3 regions of the Pseudomonas sp. GM24 genome follow, and region 3 is predicted to be linked to each of the others. Evidence: predicted binding sites of a transcription regulator. Region 3 holds the regulator's gene; each other region holds the start of a gene.
What was found. The regulator sigma-54, encoded in region 3, starts transcription at its own class of promoters, with help from an activator protein. The targets are predictions, from matches to a motif close to ANTGGCATNNANNTTGCTNT.
Positions count from the first base shown of each region.

Region 1 (5,299 bases), on a different contig from region 3:
GCTCGCCCGCACCTGATCTTCGTAGTGATAGGTGGTCTCGTGGCTAATGGAAAGTCTCATGCAGCCTCCAGGTAGGAACTGTGAATGGCGTTACCCAACTGGCGCACCAGCGGGATGAATTCGGTCAGCCAGGCGTGCAGGCCTTCCTCGAGAATTTCGTTGATGCCGGTGTAGCGCAGACGCGCATCCATCTCTGCCGCCAGACGTTGAGCCGGACGGCCATTGGCGCCGGGCAGTTGCGCGAGGATCTGATCGATCTCTTCGGTGCAGGCACGCAGTGAACGCGGTACGTCGGCACGCAACAGCAGCAACTCGGCGACATGTCTGGCGCCCGGCGCATCGCGGTAGATTTCGGTGTAGGCCTCGAATGACGACAAGGCACGCAGCAAGGCACTCCACTGGTAATAGGCGTGGGCCGTGCCGTCGCTGACCGCTTCGGCCTGATCGCCAGCCATTTCGTAACGGGCATCGAGCAGTCGCAAGGTGTTGTCCGCACGCTCGATAAACGTCCCGAGACGAATAAAACGAAACGCATCGTTGCGCATGATTGTGCCGTACGACGCACCACGGAACAGGTGCGAACGTTCCTTGATCCACTCGCAGAAACGGCTCATGCCATAGCGACTGAGACCCTGTTCGGCGATTCCGCGAATCTCCAGCCACGTCGCATTGATGTTCTCCCACATGTCCGCCGTGATGCGTCCGCGAACCGCGTGCGCACTGGCTCGCGCTGCACCGAGGCAACTGTAGATGCTCGCCGGATTGGCCGCATCGAGGGCGAAGAAGTGCAGCAGCCGTTCGGCATGCAACGCGCCGTGACGCTCCAGGTAATCGTCGAGGGTGCCGGTAATCAGCAGCGGCATGGCCAATTCGTGCAGACCGTCACCGCGACCGTCCTGCGGCATCAGCGACAGCGAATAACTGATGTCGAGCATCCGTGCGAGGTTTTCCGCCCGCTCCAGGTAACGCGACATCCAATACAGATCCGAGGCAGTTCTACTTAACATGGCAAGCTTCCTTCAATCCTCGACCACCCAGGTGTCCTTGGTACCGCCGCCCTGGGAGGAATTCACCACCAGGGAGCCTTCACGCAGTGCCACACGGGTCAAACCACCGGGCACCACGCGGGTTTCGCGCCCGGACAAGACAAACGGGCGCAAGTCGATATGGCGCGGCGCAATGCCGTTTTCGACAAAGGTCGGACAGGTCGACAGCGACAGCGTCGGTTGCGCGATATACGCATGGGGCTTGGCCTTGATGCGTTCGCGGAAGGCATCGATTTCCGCTTTCGTCGATGCCGGCCCCACCAACATCCCGTACCCGCCGGACCCCTGAGTTTCCTTGACCACCAGATCTGGAAGATTGGCCAGCACATGGGAAAGTTCAGACGGGTTGCGGCACTGCCAGGTCGGCACGTTCTTCAGGATCGGCTCTTCATCGAGGTAGAAACGGATCATGTCGGTGACAAACGGGTATACCGATTTGTCGTCCGCCACACCGGTGCCGATGGCGTTGGCCAGAACCACGTTGCCAGAGCGATAGGACGACAGCAGCCCCGGCACGCCGAGCATCGAGTCGGGATTGAACGCCAGCGGATCGAGGAACGCGTCGTCGAGGCGGCGGTAGATCACGTCCACCGCTTTCGGGCCGTCGGTGGTGCGCATGAAGACCTTGTCGTCACGCACAAACAGGTCCGCACCCTCGACCAGTTCAACGCCCATTTCCCGCGCGAGAAACGCGTGCTCGAAGAATGCACTGTTGAAGCGCCCCGGTGTCAGCACCACCACGCTTGGGTCATCAATCGGGCTGGAGCTTTTAAGGGTGTCGAGCAACAGGTTCGGGTAATGATCGATCGGTGCGATGCGCTGGGCGGCGAAAAGCTCCGGGAACAGGCGCATCATCATCTTGCGGTCTTCGAGCATGTAGCTGACGCCGCTCGGCGTACGCAGGTTGTCTTCGAGCACGTAATAGGTGCCGTCGCCGTCGCGCACCAGATCGACGCCGGAGATGTGCGAATAGATATCGCGGTGCAGATCCAGGCCTTGCATCGCCAACTGGTATTGCTCGTTGGCCAGCACCTGTTCGGCGGGAATGATCCCGGCCTTGATAATGCGCTGCTCGTGATAGAGGTCGGCGAGGAACATGTTCAACGCCTTGACCCGCTGGATGCAGCCACGCTCGACGATCCGCCACTCACTGGCAGGGATGCTGCGCGGGATGGTGTCGAAAGGAATCAGGCGCTCAGTGCCCTGCTCGTCGCCATAGAGCGTGAACGTGATGCCGGCGCGATGGAACAGCAGATCGGCCTCGCGTCGCCGCTGGGCCAGCAGTTCGTCTGGCGTATCGGCCAGCCAGCGGGCGAACTCCCGATAATGCGGGCGAACCTGGCCGCCGGCATCGTACATCTCATCAAAATAGGTGCGGATCATGCCGTACTCCTTGTCACCCGGACATACAGGCCTTCGCAAGGCCCGTGCCATCGGCATAAACGCTTTGATTTCAATCGGTTGGAAATACACGCCGCAGGCACCGCACCATTCCTGTGCGGCAAATGCCCCAACCGGATTGCCCCCGCTTCATTGCGACGCACTGCATCGCCTATCACCAGCATAGTCAGAGTTGATTTCACTGCCCGGCGCTGCCTGCGGATAATCCGCGCATCCGCTGCAAAACTTCCCCGCGCACAGCGCCGCGAAGTCGCCAGCTCAACTGACCTGGACTGCCCTCGCAGCCCGCCCCGCTGTAACCCTGACCGGTTTCCTCTCCTTATCGGTCTTCCCTTTTAGCCACCCTCTCCGGTGGCTTTTTTTTGCCTCGGTTTCTTGTTTCAGGGTTTTGCCAGAGCATTTCGCTTACGCCGGAAATGACAACGGCCAACCCGAAGGTCAGCCGTTGTTCAACAAATGAAACCAGAGATCAGTTCAAACGGTGGCGGTTGCGCACCTCCTGTTTCACACCCCAGCCTTCGATAATGCCGCCCAGAGGTTCAACCACGGCAGAGAATCCCTGCTCGAAGTCGCCAATATCGTCATACGTCGCATACATCACTTTGCTTAATTCCAGCGCCCACGCACCGTCATCACGCACGCTGACCTGGGCATTGATGGATTCACCGCGAAATTTGCCTGCCGCCCTGCGCGCCCGCTCCTCGTCCGGGAAAATGGCGTAGAACTCGATGGGATGGAATCGGGAAAAATCGAAACCGCCTTCTTTCATGCGGCGCAGAACATTGCTGCTGATGTCTTCTTGATAGGCTGTGCTCATGAATCGTCCCCCTCGCATAGATGGATAGACTTTCCGTATTCCCGCCCCGGGCCTTTGGCCAAAGTACTACGGCAACGTGGTTGCACGCGGGAACAAGCATGTAGCTGACAAGACCAGACCTTAGCGATCCGTTCGCTGATCTCGCTTGCAGAGTAGCCCCAAGTTAGAGCTGCTGCCAAGGCCTGGTGTGAAAGGTGACAGGAAGAATGTCAGATGGGAGTGATGCTGCGGATTTCAATGCTGTTCTGGGTTTTCAGACTTTTCACGCCAGCATCGGCGGTACGCCCTTCCAGATCGTTCAGGTCCAGTTCGGCGGCGACGGGCAGAAGCCGTGCCTTGATCAATCGAGCGGCCTCATCGTCACTGGGGCATTCCGCGCGCTCGAACACCTCATCGACAATTTCACCATGATCGTCCACGAAAGTGACTTTCCACTTTTGCATCGGTGCCTCCTCGATCAAACCCGCAAATGGGCTTACACCTATCTCGACTGTATGCGCCGAAAGTTGGTTCAAAAGGATTACAGCGGACAAAGATGAAAAAAACGACATTTACTGTAGGAGTGAGCCTGCTCGCGATAGCGATTTCTCATCCAACGCTGATGTTGGTAGACAAACCGTAATCGCGAGCAGGCTCACTCCTACAAAGACTTGCAGCGATTATTCAGTCGTTGCTTGGCTTGTTGATCGCCTGCAGCACGTACTGCGGCAAGGCGAACGCGCCGATGTGGATTTCCGGGTTGTAGTAGCGGGTGACGATACCGCTGCCAATGAAGCGCTGTTGCAGGGTTTCACGGCTCAGCTTGCGGTAAGCCGGGTTGGTCGAGCCCCAGGCGAAAGTCATCGAGCCACCGATGTAGGTCGGTACGGCCGCCTGGTAGAAGTGCCAGTCCGGGAACAAGCTGTTCAGGCGACCGGCGGTGGTTTTCACTTCGTCGATCTGCATGAACGGCGTGCCGTTCTGGGTCACGAGGATGCCGCCCTCGTTCAGGCAACGATGGCAGGCCTGATAGAAGTTTTCCGAGAACAGCACTTCACCCGGGCCGATCGGATCGGTGGAGTCGGAGATGATCACGTCGAATTTTTCCGTGGTGGTGGCGACGAAACGCATGCCGTCGTCGATCACCAGGTTCAGACGTGGATCGTCGTAGGCGCCGCTGGAGTGGTTCGGCAGGAACTCTTTGCACATGTCGACCACGGTGCCGTCGATCTCGACCATGGTGATGTGCTCGACACCGGCGTGCTTGGTCACTTCGCGCAGCATACCGCCGTCACCGCCGCCGATGATCAGCACACGCTTGGCGCTACCGTGGGCGAGGATCGGCACGTGAGTGAGCATTTCGTGGTAGATGAATTCGTCGGCTTCGGTGGTCTGAATCACGCCGTCCAGTGCCATGACACGGCCCATGCGCGGGTTCTGGAAGATCACCAGGTGCTGGTGTTCGGTGCGCACTTCGTGCAGCAGTTTTTCCATGCGAAAACGCTGGCCGTAGCCTTCGTAGAGGGTTTCCAGGTACTCGCTGGTTTGGGTAACGGTCATGGTCAAGTGCTCCGATGAATGCGCGGGCGTCAATCGTGGGGACGATTGCCCGGGAAAGGCGCGCATTCTACGTTGCCGAAGATGACAGGTCGAACCTCACTTCATCGGCCCACCACAATCCTTGTGGGAGCTGGCTTGCCAGCGATAGGGTCAACTCGGTTCATCAGTGACACCGCAGTGATCCTATCGCTGGCAAGCCAGCTCCCACAGGTTTTGGGATGCTCACGAAGTTTGTGGCTAGATCCGCACGTTGCCGCGTGGTCCGGCGATTGCCCAGATGATCAGGCCCAGCACTGGCAGGAGGATGATCAGCAGCACCCAGACGATTTTCATCCCGGTGGTCGCGCCGCTTTTCAACACGTTGATGATGGCCCAGATGTCGAGGGCAAGGATGATCAGGCCAATCAGACCGTTGAACGTGGAACCCATGGTGTCGCTCCAGAATAGTGGCATGCACTTTTAGGATAGACGGTCGCGCGCAGGGTTCCTTTTTATT
Region 1 is NZ_AKJR01000194.1:834-6,132, forward strand. It holds gene PMI23_RS21025 (transglutaminase family protein) at 1-60, opposite strand, end outside; gene PMI23_RS21030 (alpha-E domain-containing protein) at 57-1,007, opposite strand; gene PMI23_RS21035 (circularly permuted type 2 ATP-grasp protein) at 1,020-2,429, opposite strand; gene PMI23_RS21040 (ribonuclease E inhibitor RraB) at 2,917-3,264, opposite strand; gene PMI23_RS21045 (hypothetical protein) at 3,474-3,707, opposite strand; gene speE (polyamine aminopropyltransferase) at 3,928-4,803, opposite strand; gene PMI23_RS21055 (PLDc N-terminal domain-containing protein) at 5,041-5,232, opposite strand.
Region 1: the regulator sigma-54 is predicted to act here: its motif matches at 2,462-2,481, upstream of PMI23_RS21035 (circularly permuted type 2 ATP-grasp protein).

Region 2 (5,299 bases), on a different contig from region 3:
CATCGGCGCGCACCAGGCCGGCGATGCGCACCAGTTCGTCACCGGTGTTCAGTGTCAGCCACTTCTCGCCGCGCACGGCGATGATGCCGTTGGGCAGCACGTCAGCGACGGTTACGGTGATCGAACCGGTCAGGCTGTTGCTCTGCCCGGACTTGGCGTCGCCCTTGGTCGAACGGTCAGCGCTATAGCCGGCGTTCAGACTCAGGTCACCGCCACCAATCGGGTTGTTGGTGGTCAGGCTGGAGCCGAACAACGAAGTCAGACCGACACTGTTATCGCTGTTCTTGTCCATCTGCGAGTTGGCGTTCTTGCTCGCCTGTGTGCGCTCGTTCAGGGTGATGGTGATGATGTCACCGACCCGGAAAGCCTTGCGATCGCTGTACAGGTTCTGCTCGAAGCCAGCCTGATAAATCGAGCCGTTGTTGGCCGCAGCCGGCAACGGTGTGCGCGGCAACACCGGGGCGTAGTAAGGGTCATTGGGCTTGGGCGTCGGGGCGACGCAGCCCGCGAGCGAGACGACCCCACTCAATGCCAGAACAGATACAAAGCGATTCATGACCCTACCTCACGGTGTTGCAGGCGACCTCATGGCCGCCTCATAGACTTGATTACAGATTCTGCGTTACGAACGAGAGCATCTGGTCAGCGGTGGAGATCACCTTGGAGTTCATCTCGTAAGCGCGCTGAGTGGTGATCATGTTGACCATCTCTTCAACGGTGCTGACGTTGGAGGTTTCCAGGGTGTTCTGCAGGGTGGTACCGAAACCGGCCAGACCCGGGGTGCCGACTTGCGGCGCGCCGGAAGCGGCAGTTTCCAGGAACAGGTTGTTGCCCACGGCTTGCAGACCGGCCGGGTTGATGAAGTCGGCGGTTTGCAGGTTGCCGATCACCTGCGACGCGGCGTTGCCAGCGACAGTGATGGACACCGTGCCGTCACGGCCGACGGTGAAGGTCTGGGCATCGTTCGGAATGACAATGGCCGGTTCCAGAGCGAAACCACTGGCGTTAACAATCTGGCCATTGGAATCGAGGTGGAAGGTACCGTCACGGGTGTACGACGTGGTGCCGTCCGGCTGCAGAATCTGGAAGAAACCGCGACCGTCGATAGCCATGTCCAGCGGCTGCTCGGTGGTTTGCAGGCTGCCGGCGGTGAAGTTTTTCTGGGTGCCGACAATGCGCACACCGGTACCCAGTTGCAGACCCGACGGCAGTTCGCTGTCCTGGGTCGACTGAGCGCCTGGTTGACGCTTGATCTGATAGAGCAAGTCCTGGAACTCGGCGCGATCACGTTTGAAACCCGTGGTCGACACGTTTGCCAGGTTGTTGGAAATGGTGGTCAGGTTGGTGTCCTGGGCGGACAGACCGGTTTTGGCAACCCATAGAGCCGGAAGCATTCGATTCTCCTCGTGCGCCTGTTTTACGGCGCGACGTTCTGATAATTAGCTGATCTGCAAGACCCGAGCCATGGCCTGGTCGTCGTCTTTGGCGGTGTTCATCATTTTGACGTGCAACTCGAACTGCTTGGCCAAGGCCAGCACCGAGGTCATCTCTTCAACGGCGTTGACGTTGCTCGACTCAAGGAAACCCGACACCAGCTTGACGTTGGCATCGGCCGGCGCAGGCTGGCCGTCCTTGGTGTAGATCGAGCCGTCGAGGCCCTTGTTCATGTTCTTGATGTCCGGGTTGACCAGTTTGATCCGGTCGACTTCCGCCATGACGCGCGGGCCTTCGCCCATCGCACGAATACTGATGGTGCCGTCTTCACCGACTTCGATCTGCTGCTCGGGCGGCACGGCGATCGGACCGCCGTTGCCGATCACCGGCATGCCGTTGCCGGCGCGCAGCACGCCGAGGGCGTCGACATTGAGGCTGCCGGTGCGCACGTAGCTTTCGCCGCCGTTAGGGTTCTGTACGGCAATGAAACCGTTGCCGGTCACCGCGACGTCAAGGTCGCGGCCGGTCTGCACCAGCGAGCCCGGGGTGAAGTCGGTGGCGGGCCGTTCGCTCATGGCAAACGCACGCGCCGGAAAGCTGTCACCGAACACCGGCATCGAACGCGCCTGCTCCAGGTCGCGCTGAAAACCGTTGGTGGAGATGTTCGCCAGGTTGTTGGCATGCGCCTTTTGCGCCAGCGCATTCTGGCTGGCGCCGGTCATTGCCACATAAAGGTACTTGTCCACACTCTTTCCTCTGCATGCCGGACGTTTGCCGCCCACCGCTGTACTGCTGAGCCATAAGCAATTTGCAGACCAACTTTTTTCTGGCGCACAAAGGCCCGGTAAACAAAGGACTTGAGGGATGGCGAGAGGAAATTTGAAATGTATCGAAGTCGAAAAACCGGCGGTGTTATGCCGCTTGGCGGCAAAAGATCAAAAGATCGCAGCGTGCCGCAGCTCCTACATTTGAAATGCGTATTCCTGTAGGAGCTGCCGAAGGCTGCGATCTTTTGATCTTAAGCTTCGGGATCTTTGCCGACCTCATATTCACGCAGTTTGTTGGCAATCGTGGTGTGCGAAACCCCCAGCCGCTTACCCAACTGCCGACTGCTCGGATGCTCGGAATACAGCCGCTCCAGCACTGCTTTCTCGAAGCGCCCGACAATCTCGTCCAGCCCACCCTCCAGCGAGAAATCGCCAAGCGGCTGACGCACGCCGTAATCCGGCAGACGAATATGCTCAGCTTTCACCGTGCCGCCATCGCACAGTGAAACTGCCTGGAACAAAACGTTTTCCAACTGCCGCACGTTGCCCGGCCAGTGGTAATGACTGAGGCGATCCATCGCCGCCGGCGCCAGTTTCGGCAGCGAGCAGCCGATCTGCCGACTGGCCTGATCAAGAAAATGCTCTACCAGTGGGGTTAACCCGTCGAGGCATTCGCGCAGCGGCGGGATGTGTAAGGAGAGCACGTTCAAGCGGTGATACAAATCCTGGCGAAACTCACCGCGTGCGCACAGCTCAGACAAGTCCACCTGGGTGGCGCAGATCACCCGCACATCCAGATAAACCTCTTCATCACTGCCGACCCGTCGGAAGCAACCGTCCTGTAGAAAGCGCAGCAACTTCACCTGCAAGCGCGGGCTCATTTCACCGACGCCGTCGAGAAACAATGTGCCGCCCGCGGTCAACTCCAATAGCCCAAGCTTGCCCTCAGCGCGCGCGCCTTCGAACGCACCCGGGCCATAACCGAACAACTCGGTCTCGGCCATCGACTCGGGCAGGCCGGCGCAGTTAAGCGCCATCAACGGCGACTGCCCGCGCGGACTGGCGAGGTGGCAGGCACGCGCCAGCAACTCCTTACCGGTGCCGGTTTCGCCTTCAATCAATAGCGGCGCATCCAGTGGTGCCATACGCCGCGCTTCCCGCACCACGGCGGCCATGACTTTCGAACTCTGGAAGATGCTGTCGAAGCCACGCAACTCTTGCTTGCGCACGTTGTAGATGCGCTCGCCAACGCGGTCGGCGCGATGCAAGGTCAGCACGGCACCGGCCATCGCTTCACTGTCGTCGTGCTCCGATTGCAGCGGTGCGATGTCGGCCAGAAAGATATCGCCCTTGACCTTGACCCGCATGCCATTGATTCGCGATTTATTCGCGCGCACCAGTTCCGGCAAGTCGAAATCTTCGGCGTAGCGCGACAACGGAATCCCCGGCACCTCATCAACGCGCACACCGAGCAACTGCGCCGCCGCGCGGTTGGCCGCGACGATCGAGCCACCCATGTCGATCGACAACACCGGAAACTCCAGTGCGCCGAGCAGCGCATTCAACTCCATGTGCCGCCGCTCGCTGGGCATCAGCCCTACCCGCTTGACGCCAAACACCCCGGCGATCGCTTCGAACTTGGGGCGCAGCGCTTGAAACTGAATATTGATCAGGTTCGGACAGTGCAGGTAGATCGCATTGCCATGCTCGCCACCGACCTCGCCGCGCGCGACGTTGATGCCGTAGGCAACCAGCAGGTTGAGAATGTCGCGCAGGATGCCGATGCGGTTCTGGCAGTGGACTTTGATGCGCATATAAATCGCCCGAATAAACGATGAGAAACCTGTAGGAGTGAGCCTGCTCGCGATGGCTTTGGGTCAGTTGATATTGATGCTGACTGATACACCGCTATCGCGAGCAGGCTCATTCCTACAGGGGACCGCGCCAGACTTTTCTATGGTGGCACGCAGATAGTTGTCAAGATTATGTGACAGCCATCGGCCTTTTCAAACCCGTGAATCACCGTAAAAGCGAGATATCCGTCAAACCGTAACGATAACTTTACGAATTAAAGAGAAATTTCCTACGCGCAGGCCATTCAACCTGCTGCACATCAACCCGCTCTCAGGTAATTCTGAATCCATCGCTGGACATAACAAGAACGAATTCCCCTAGCAGGAGAGCAGTATGAAGCAGACGCAATACGTGGCCCGCGAGCCCGATGCGCAAGGTTTTATCGACTACCCCGCCGAAGAACATGCGGTGTGGAACACGCTGATCACTCGCCAGCTAAAAGTGATCGAAGGGCGTGCCTGCCAGGAATACCTGGACGGTATCGAAAAACTCGGTCTGCCCCACGACCGCATTCCGCAACTCGGCGAGATCAACAAGGTGCTCGGCGAGACCACCGGTTGGCAGGTCGCCCGCGTTCCGGCGCTGATCCCCTTCCAGACGTTTTTTGAACTGCTGGCCAGCAAGCAATTTCCGGTCGCTACATTCATTCGTACCCGCGAAGAGCTGGACTACCTGCAAGAGCCGGATATTTTCCACGAGATCTTTGGTCACTGCCCGCTGCTGACCAACCCGTATTTCGCCGAATTCACCCACACCTACGGCAAACTCGGTTTGCAGGCCACCAAGGAAGAACGCGTTTATCTAGCGCGTCTGTACTGGATGACCATCGAGTTCGGCCTGGTCGACACCCCACAAGGCAAACGCATCTACGGCGGCGGCATCCTGTCCTCACCGAAAGAAACCGTTTACTCGCTGTCGGACGAGCCTGAGCATCAAGCCTTCGATCCGCTCGAAGCCATGCGCACGCCGTATCGCATCGACATCCTGCAACCGCTGTACTTTGTCCTGCCGAACCTCAAGCGTCTGTTCGATGTGGCCCATGAAGACATCATGGCCATGGTTCGCCAAGGCATGCAGCTGGGTCTGCATGCACCGAAATTTCCGCCGAAACCGAAAGCCGCGTGAACCGCGACTTTTGCTGACAATTGAGCCTGTCAGTCGCCGCCACTTTGGTTTAGCGTGACGGCATTGACAGCTCAAACGCTTTAATAAAAAAAACACACTCGATTTCAGGAATACACCAT
Region 2 is NZ_AKJR01000113.1:15,578-20,876, forward strand. It holds gene flgH (flagellar basal body L-ring protein FlgH) at 1-556, opposite strand, end outside; gene flgG (flagellar basal-body rod protein FlgG) at 609-1,394, opposite strand; gene PMI23_RS14560 (flagellar basal body rod protein FlgF) at 1,440-2,180, opposite strand; gene PMI23_RS14565 (sigma-54-dependent phenylalanine hydroxylase transcriptional regulator PhhR) at 2,453-4,015, opposite strand; gene phhA (phenylalanine 4-monooxygenase) at 4,389-5,180, shown strand; gene PMI23_RS14575 (4a-hydroxytetrahydrobiopterin dehydratase) at 5,298-5,299, shown strand, end outside.
Region 2: the regulator sigma-54 is predicted to act here: its motif matches at 2,235-2,254, upstream of PMI23_RS14560 (flagellar basal body rod protein FlgF).

Region 3 (5,299 bases):
AGGACAGTATGAGGCTCGTTAAAACCCTCCCTATTTTGCTCAGTCTGGGCGCAGCACTGGGAAGCGTGAGCGCCTGGGCTCTGCCGAACGATCAGCAGCAACCTATCCGCATTCAGGCCGACGACGCCCAACTGGATGACAAGAACGGCATCGCCACCTACAAAGGTGATGTGATCATCACCCAAGGCTCGATGATCGTTAAAGGCAACACGGTGACCATCACCCGTACGCCGGCTGGCGATATCGATGTCGTGACGTCGGTGGGCAACCTCGCCTACTTCGAACAGTTGCAGACTCAAGGTGATGCCAAGCCTGTACAGGGCTGGGGCGTAACGATCCAGTACCACGCCGCGCAAAACCGCGTTGTACTGATCGACAAGGCCAAGGTTGTCGATAAGGACAACAACACGACGCAAGGCGAGAAAATCGTCTATGACACCGTGAAGAAACTGGCCAGCGCCGGTCGCGCTACCGGCAGCAAGGTCACCGAGGCGCGTCCGCGCATCGACATGGTGATCCAGCCGAAGAAGAAAACCGACGAGAAAACCCAGTAATGGCAACTCTGAAAGCTCAGCACCTGGCCAAGGCCTATAAAAGCCGCCAGGTCGTGCGTGATGTCAGCCTGTCGATCGACAGCGGCCAGATCGTCGGCCTGCTCGGCCCGAACGGCGCCGGCAAGACGACCTGCTTCTACATGATCGTCGGCCTGGTACAGGCCGATCAGGGTCGCGTGCTGATCGATGATCTGGACGTCAGCCACCAGCCGATGCACGGTCGTGCCAAGGCCGGTATCGGCTATCTGCCGCAAGAAGCGTCGATCTTCCGCAAACTGTCGGTGGCCGACAACATCATGGCCATCCTCGAGACCCGCCAGGAGCTCGACAAGGCCGGCCGTCGCAAAGAGCTGGAAAACCTGCTGCAGGAATTCCACATCAGTCACATCCGCGACAACCTCGGCATGAGCCTGTCCGGTGGTGAACGCCGCCGTGTGGAAATCGCTCGCGCGCTGGCAACGGCACCGAAATTCATCCTGCTCGACGAACCGTTCGCCGGTGTCGACCCGATTTCGGTCGGCGACATCAAGCAGATCATCCACCACCTCAAGGCCAAGGGCATTGGTGTACTGATCACCGACCACAACGTCCGTGAGACGCTGGACATCTGCGAAACTGCTTACATCGTCAACGACGGTCAGTTGATTGCCGAGGGCGATGCAGAAACCATCCTGGCCAACGATCTGGTCAAGGAAGTGTATCTGGGCCACGAGTTCCGCCTGTAAGCGCAACAGTGCCCGGTGCGCCGCCCGGGCGCTGTATCGATTCAAGCAGGATTTAATACGCTTTAATTGTTACAGCGCTCTAGGCAAACACTTCAGTTTCAGGCATATAATTTGCTTAAGTTTGGCGCTTCGGCGCCCTGTAGTGGATGGCGCATAGCGCCGGCGAATAAGGTGTTAAGCCCCTGCCATGAAACCATCGCTAGTCTTGAGAATGGGCCAGCAGCTGACGATGACACCGCAGCTGCAACAGGCCATCCGTCTGCTCCAATTGTCGACCCTGGATCTGCAACAGGAAATCCAGGAGGCTCTGGAATCCAATCCGATGCTCGAACGCCAGGAAGAAGGCGACGACTTCGACAATTCCGACCCCATGGCCGACAACGCCGAACAGAAGCCCGCCACCGAAATCCAGGAACCGTCCTATCAGGAAACTGCCCCGACGGTGGACAACCTCGAGGAGGGCGAATGGAACGAGCGCATCCCCAACGAGCTTCCGGTCGACACCGCCTGGGAAGACGTCTACCAGACCAGTGCCAGCAGCCTGCCGAGCAGCGACGATGACGAGTGGGACTTCACCACACGCACCTCCGTCGGCGAGAGCCTGCAAAGCCATCTGCTGTGGCAACTGAACCTTGCACCGATGTCCGACACCGATCGCCTGATCGCCGTCACCCTGATCGATTGCATCAACAATCAGGGCTACCTGGATGAAACCCTCGAAGAGATCCTCGAGGCGTTCGATCCGGAACTGGACATCGAACTGGACGAAATCGAAGCCGTCCTGCACCGCATTCAACAATTTGAACCAGCCGGCATCGGCGCCCGCAACCTCGGCGAATGCCTGCTGCTGCAATTGCGCCAGCTGCCAGCCAAGACGCCTTGGCTGGCTGAAGCCAAGCGTCTGGTCAGCGATTACATCGACCTGCTCGGCGGCCGCGACTACAGCCAGTTGATGCGTCGCATGAAGCTCAAGGAAGACGAACTGCGTCAGGTCATCGAACTGGTGCAGAGCCTGAATCCGCGCCCAGGCTCGCAAATCGAGTCGACTGAAGCCGAATATGTTGTCCCTGACGTTATCGTGCGCAAGGACAACGAGCGCTGGCTGGTCGAGCTCAATCAGGAGTCGGTGCCACGCCTGCGCGTCAATGCCCAGTACGCCGGTTTCGTGCGTCGCGCCGACACCAGCGCCGACAACACCTTCATGCGCAATCAGTTGCAGGAAGCCCGCTGGTTCATCAAGAGCCTGCAGAGCCGCAACGAAACCCTGATGAAAGTTGCCACCCAGATCGTCGAGCATCAGCGCGGTTTTCTGGAGTACGGCGACGAAGCCATGAAGCCGCTGGTCCTGCATGACATCGCCGAAGCGGTCGGCATGCACGAATCAACGATTTCACGGGTGACCACACAGAAATTCATGCATACCCCGCGCGGTATTTATGAGTTGAAATACTTTTTCTCCAGCCACGTCAGCACCTCCGAAGGCGGCGAATGCTCGTCCACAGCGATCCGCGCGATCATCAAAAAACTGGTTGCAGCGGAAAATCAGAAAAAGCCGTTGAGTGACAGCAAGATCGCTGGTTTACTGGAGGCACAAGGCATTCAGGTGGCTCGCCGCACCGTCGCCAAGTACCGCGAATCCCTCGGGATCGCGCCTTCGAGCGAACGCAAGCGGTTGATGTAAGCCACGTTACAGCGTTCCAGTGGCAGGCTTTTCGGCCTGCCGCTTTATGCACTGGCAACGAAGGAGAAGCTGTATGCAAGTCAACATCAGTGGACACCAACTGGAAGTGACCCAACCTCTGCGTTCCTACATCGAGGAAAAACTCCAACGACTGGAGCGACATTTCGACAAGATCACCAACGTGCAAGTCACGATGTGCGTCGAAAAGCTGAAGCAGAAAATTGAAGCCACCTTGCATATACCCGGCAGCGAAGTGGTCGCTAACGCAGAAGATACTGATATGTATGCTGCGATCGACTCACTGACCGACAAGCTGGATCGCCAACTCAAAAAGCATAAGGAAAAGACCCAGAGCCTCCTTCAGGGCGCTACCGGTCGTTAACATCCCTAATCCATGATCCGACTTGAAACCATCCTGACCCCCGGCCGTTCCCTCGTGAACGTGCCGGGCGGCAGTAAAAAGAAAGCCCTCGAACAAATTGCCAACCTGATCGCCCGCGAAGTGCCGGATCTGGAGATGCAAGATGTCTTCGAGGCGTTGATTGCCCGTGAAAAACTCGGCTCCACCGGTTTTGGTAACGGCATCGCCATTCCTCACTGCCGTCTCAAGGGTTGCCAGTCGCCTATCAGCGCCTTGATGCACCTTGATACGCCAATCGATTTCGACGCCATTGATGGCGCTCCGGTTGACCTGCTGTTCGTACTGCTGGTCCCGGAAGCCGCCACCGATGCGCACCTGGAGTTGCTGCGTCAGATCGCCAGCATGCTCGACCGCAAGGACGTGCGCGATAAACTGCGTAGCGCCGCGAGCAACGAAGCCTTGTATCAGGTTGTCCTGGACGAGCAGAACGGGCATTAATCATGCGCTTGATCATCGTCAGCGGCCGTTCCGGCTCGGGTAAAAGTACGGCTCTGGATGTCCTTGAGGACAACGGCTATTACTGCATCGACAACCTTCCTGCAGGCTTGCTGCCGGAACTGGCCGAACGCGCGCTGATTCACACTGAGCTGGCGCAACCGCTGGTGGCCGTGTCCATCGATGCGCGCAACCTGCCGAGCCACCTGACGCGCTTTCCGGAGCTGCTTGAAGATGTCCGGGGAAAGCACATCCAGTGCGACGTTCTGTATCTGGACGCCGACGAAGAAACCCTGCTCAAGCGTTTCTCCGAGACTCGCCGTCGCCATCCACTGAGCAACGCCAACCGCTCGCTGGCCGAGGCGATCCAGGATGAAACCGCCCTGCTCGGCCCGATTGCCGACCTCGCGGACCTGAAGATCAACACCACCAATCTGAACCTGTATCAGCTGCGCGACAGCATCAAGCTGCGCCTGCTGAACCAGCCGGAGCCGGGGACCGCATTTCTGGTCGAGTCCTTCGGCTTCAAGCGCGGCATGCCGGTCGACGCGGATCTGGTATTCGATGTGCGCTGCCTGCCCAATCCGTACTGGAAGCCGGAACTGCGCGCGCAATCAGGTCTCGATGCGCCGGTGGCTGAGTACCTTGCGGCGCAGCCAGAGGTCGAAGAAATGTTCCAGGACATTTTCACTTACCTGCACAAGTGGCTGCCGCGCTTCGCTGCGAGCAACCGCGCCTACGTCACCATTGCCATTGGCTGCACCGGCGGGCATCACCGCTCCGTCTACCTGACCGAACGCCTGGGTCAGGCCCTGCAGAAAACCCTGAAGAACGTCCAGGTTCGCCACCGCGACCTCACTTAAAGGATTCACACCGCGATGCCTGCTCTGGAAATCGAAATCATCAACAAGCTGGGCCTGCATGCCCGCGCATCGGCCAAGTTTGTTGGAGTGGCCGGGCAGTATCCGGATTGCACGATCAGAGTGGGTCGTACACCAGAGACCACGATTGATGGCAAAAGCATCATGGCGATGATGATGCTGGCGGCTGGCAAGGGCACCAAAATCTATCTGAGTACTGAAGGGCATCAGGAACAGGAAGCCCTGGATGCGCTGGTGGCGTTGATCAACAACTACTTCGACGAAGGCGGCTGACAGCCAAAGTCAAAAGATCGCAGCCTGCGGCAGCTCCTACACTGGAATGCGTTCCCTGCAGGAACTGCCGCAGCCTGCGATCTTTTGCTCTGCTTCAACCCAACGCCGTATCCATCACCATCATCAGACAAAACCCGATCAGCAAACCAAGACTGGCCAGCTTGTCATGACCATTGCGTCGCGACTCGGGAATCACTTCGTGGGTCACTACCAGCAACATCGCCCCTGCCGCGAGCGCCAGACCTAACGGCAACAACACCTGCGCCAGACTGACCAGCCAGGCACACAACAGTGCAAACACCGGTTCAACCAGACCAGACGCCGCGCCG
Region 3 is NZ_AKJR01000069.1:15,522-20,820, forward strand. It holds gene lptC (LPS export ABC transporter periplasmic protein LptC) at 1-22, shown strand, start outside; gene lptA (lipopolysaccharide transport periplasmic protein LptA) at 9-554, shown strand; gene lptB (LPS export ABC transporter ATP-binding protein) at 554-1,279, shown strand; gene PMI23_RS10750 (RNA polymerase factor sigma-54) at 1,467-2,960, shown strand; gene hpf (ribosome hibernation-promoting factor, HPF/YfiA family) at 3,034-3,342, shown strand; gene ptsN (PTS IIA-like nitrogen regulatory protein PtsN) at 3,355-3,819, shown strand; gene rapZ (RNase adapter RapZ) at 3,822-4,679, shown strand; gene PMI23_RS10770 (HPr family phosphocarrier protein) at 4,695-4,970, shown strand; gene PMI23_RS10775 (ZIP family metal transporter) at 5,065-5,299, opposite strand, start outside.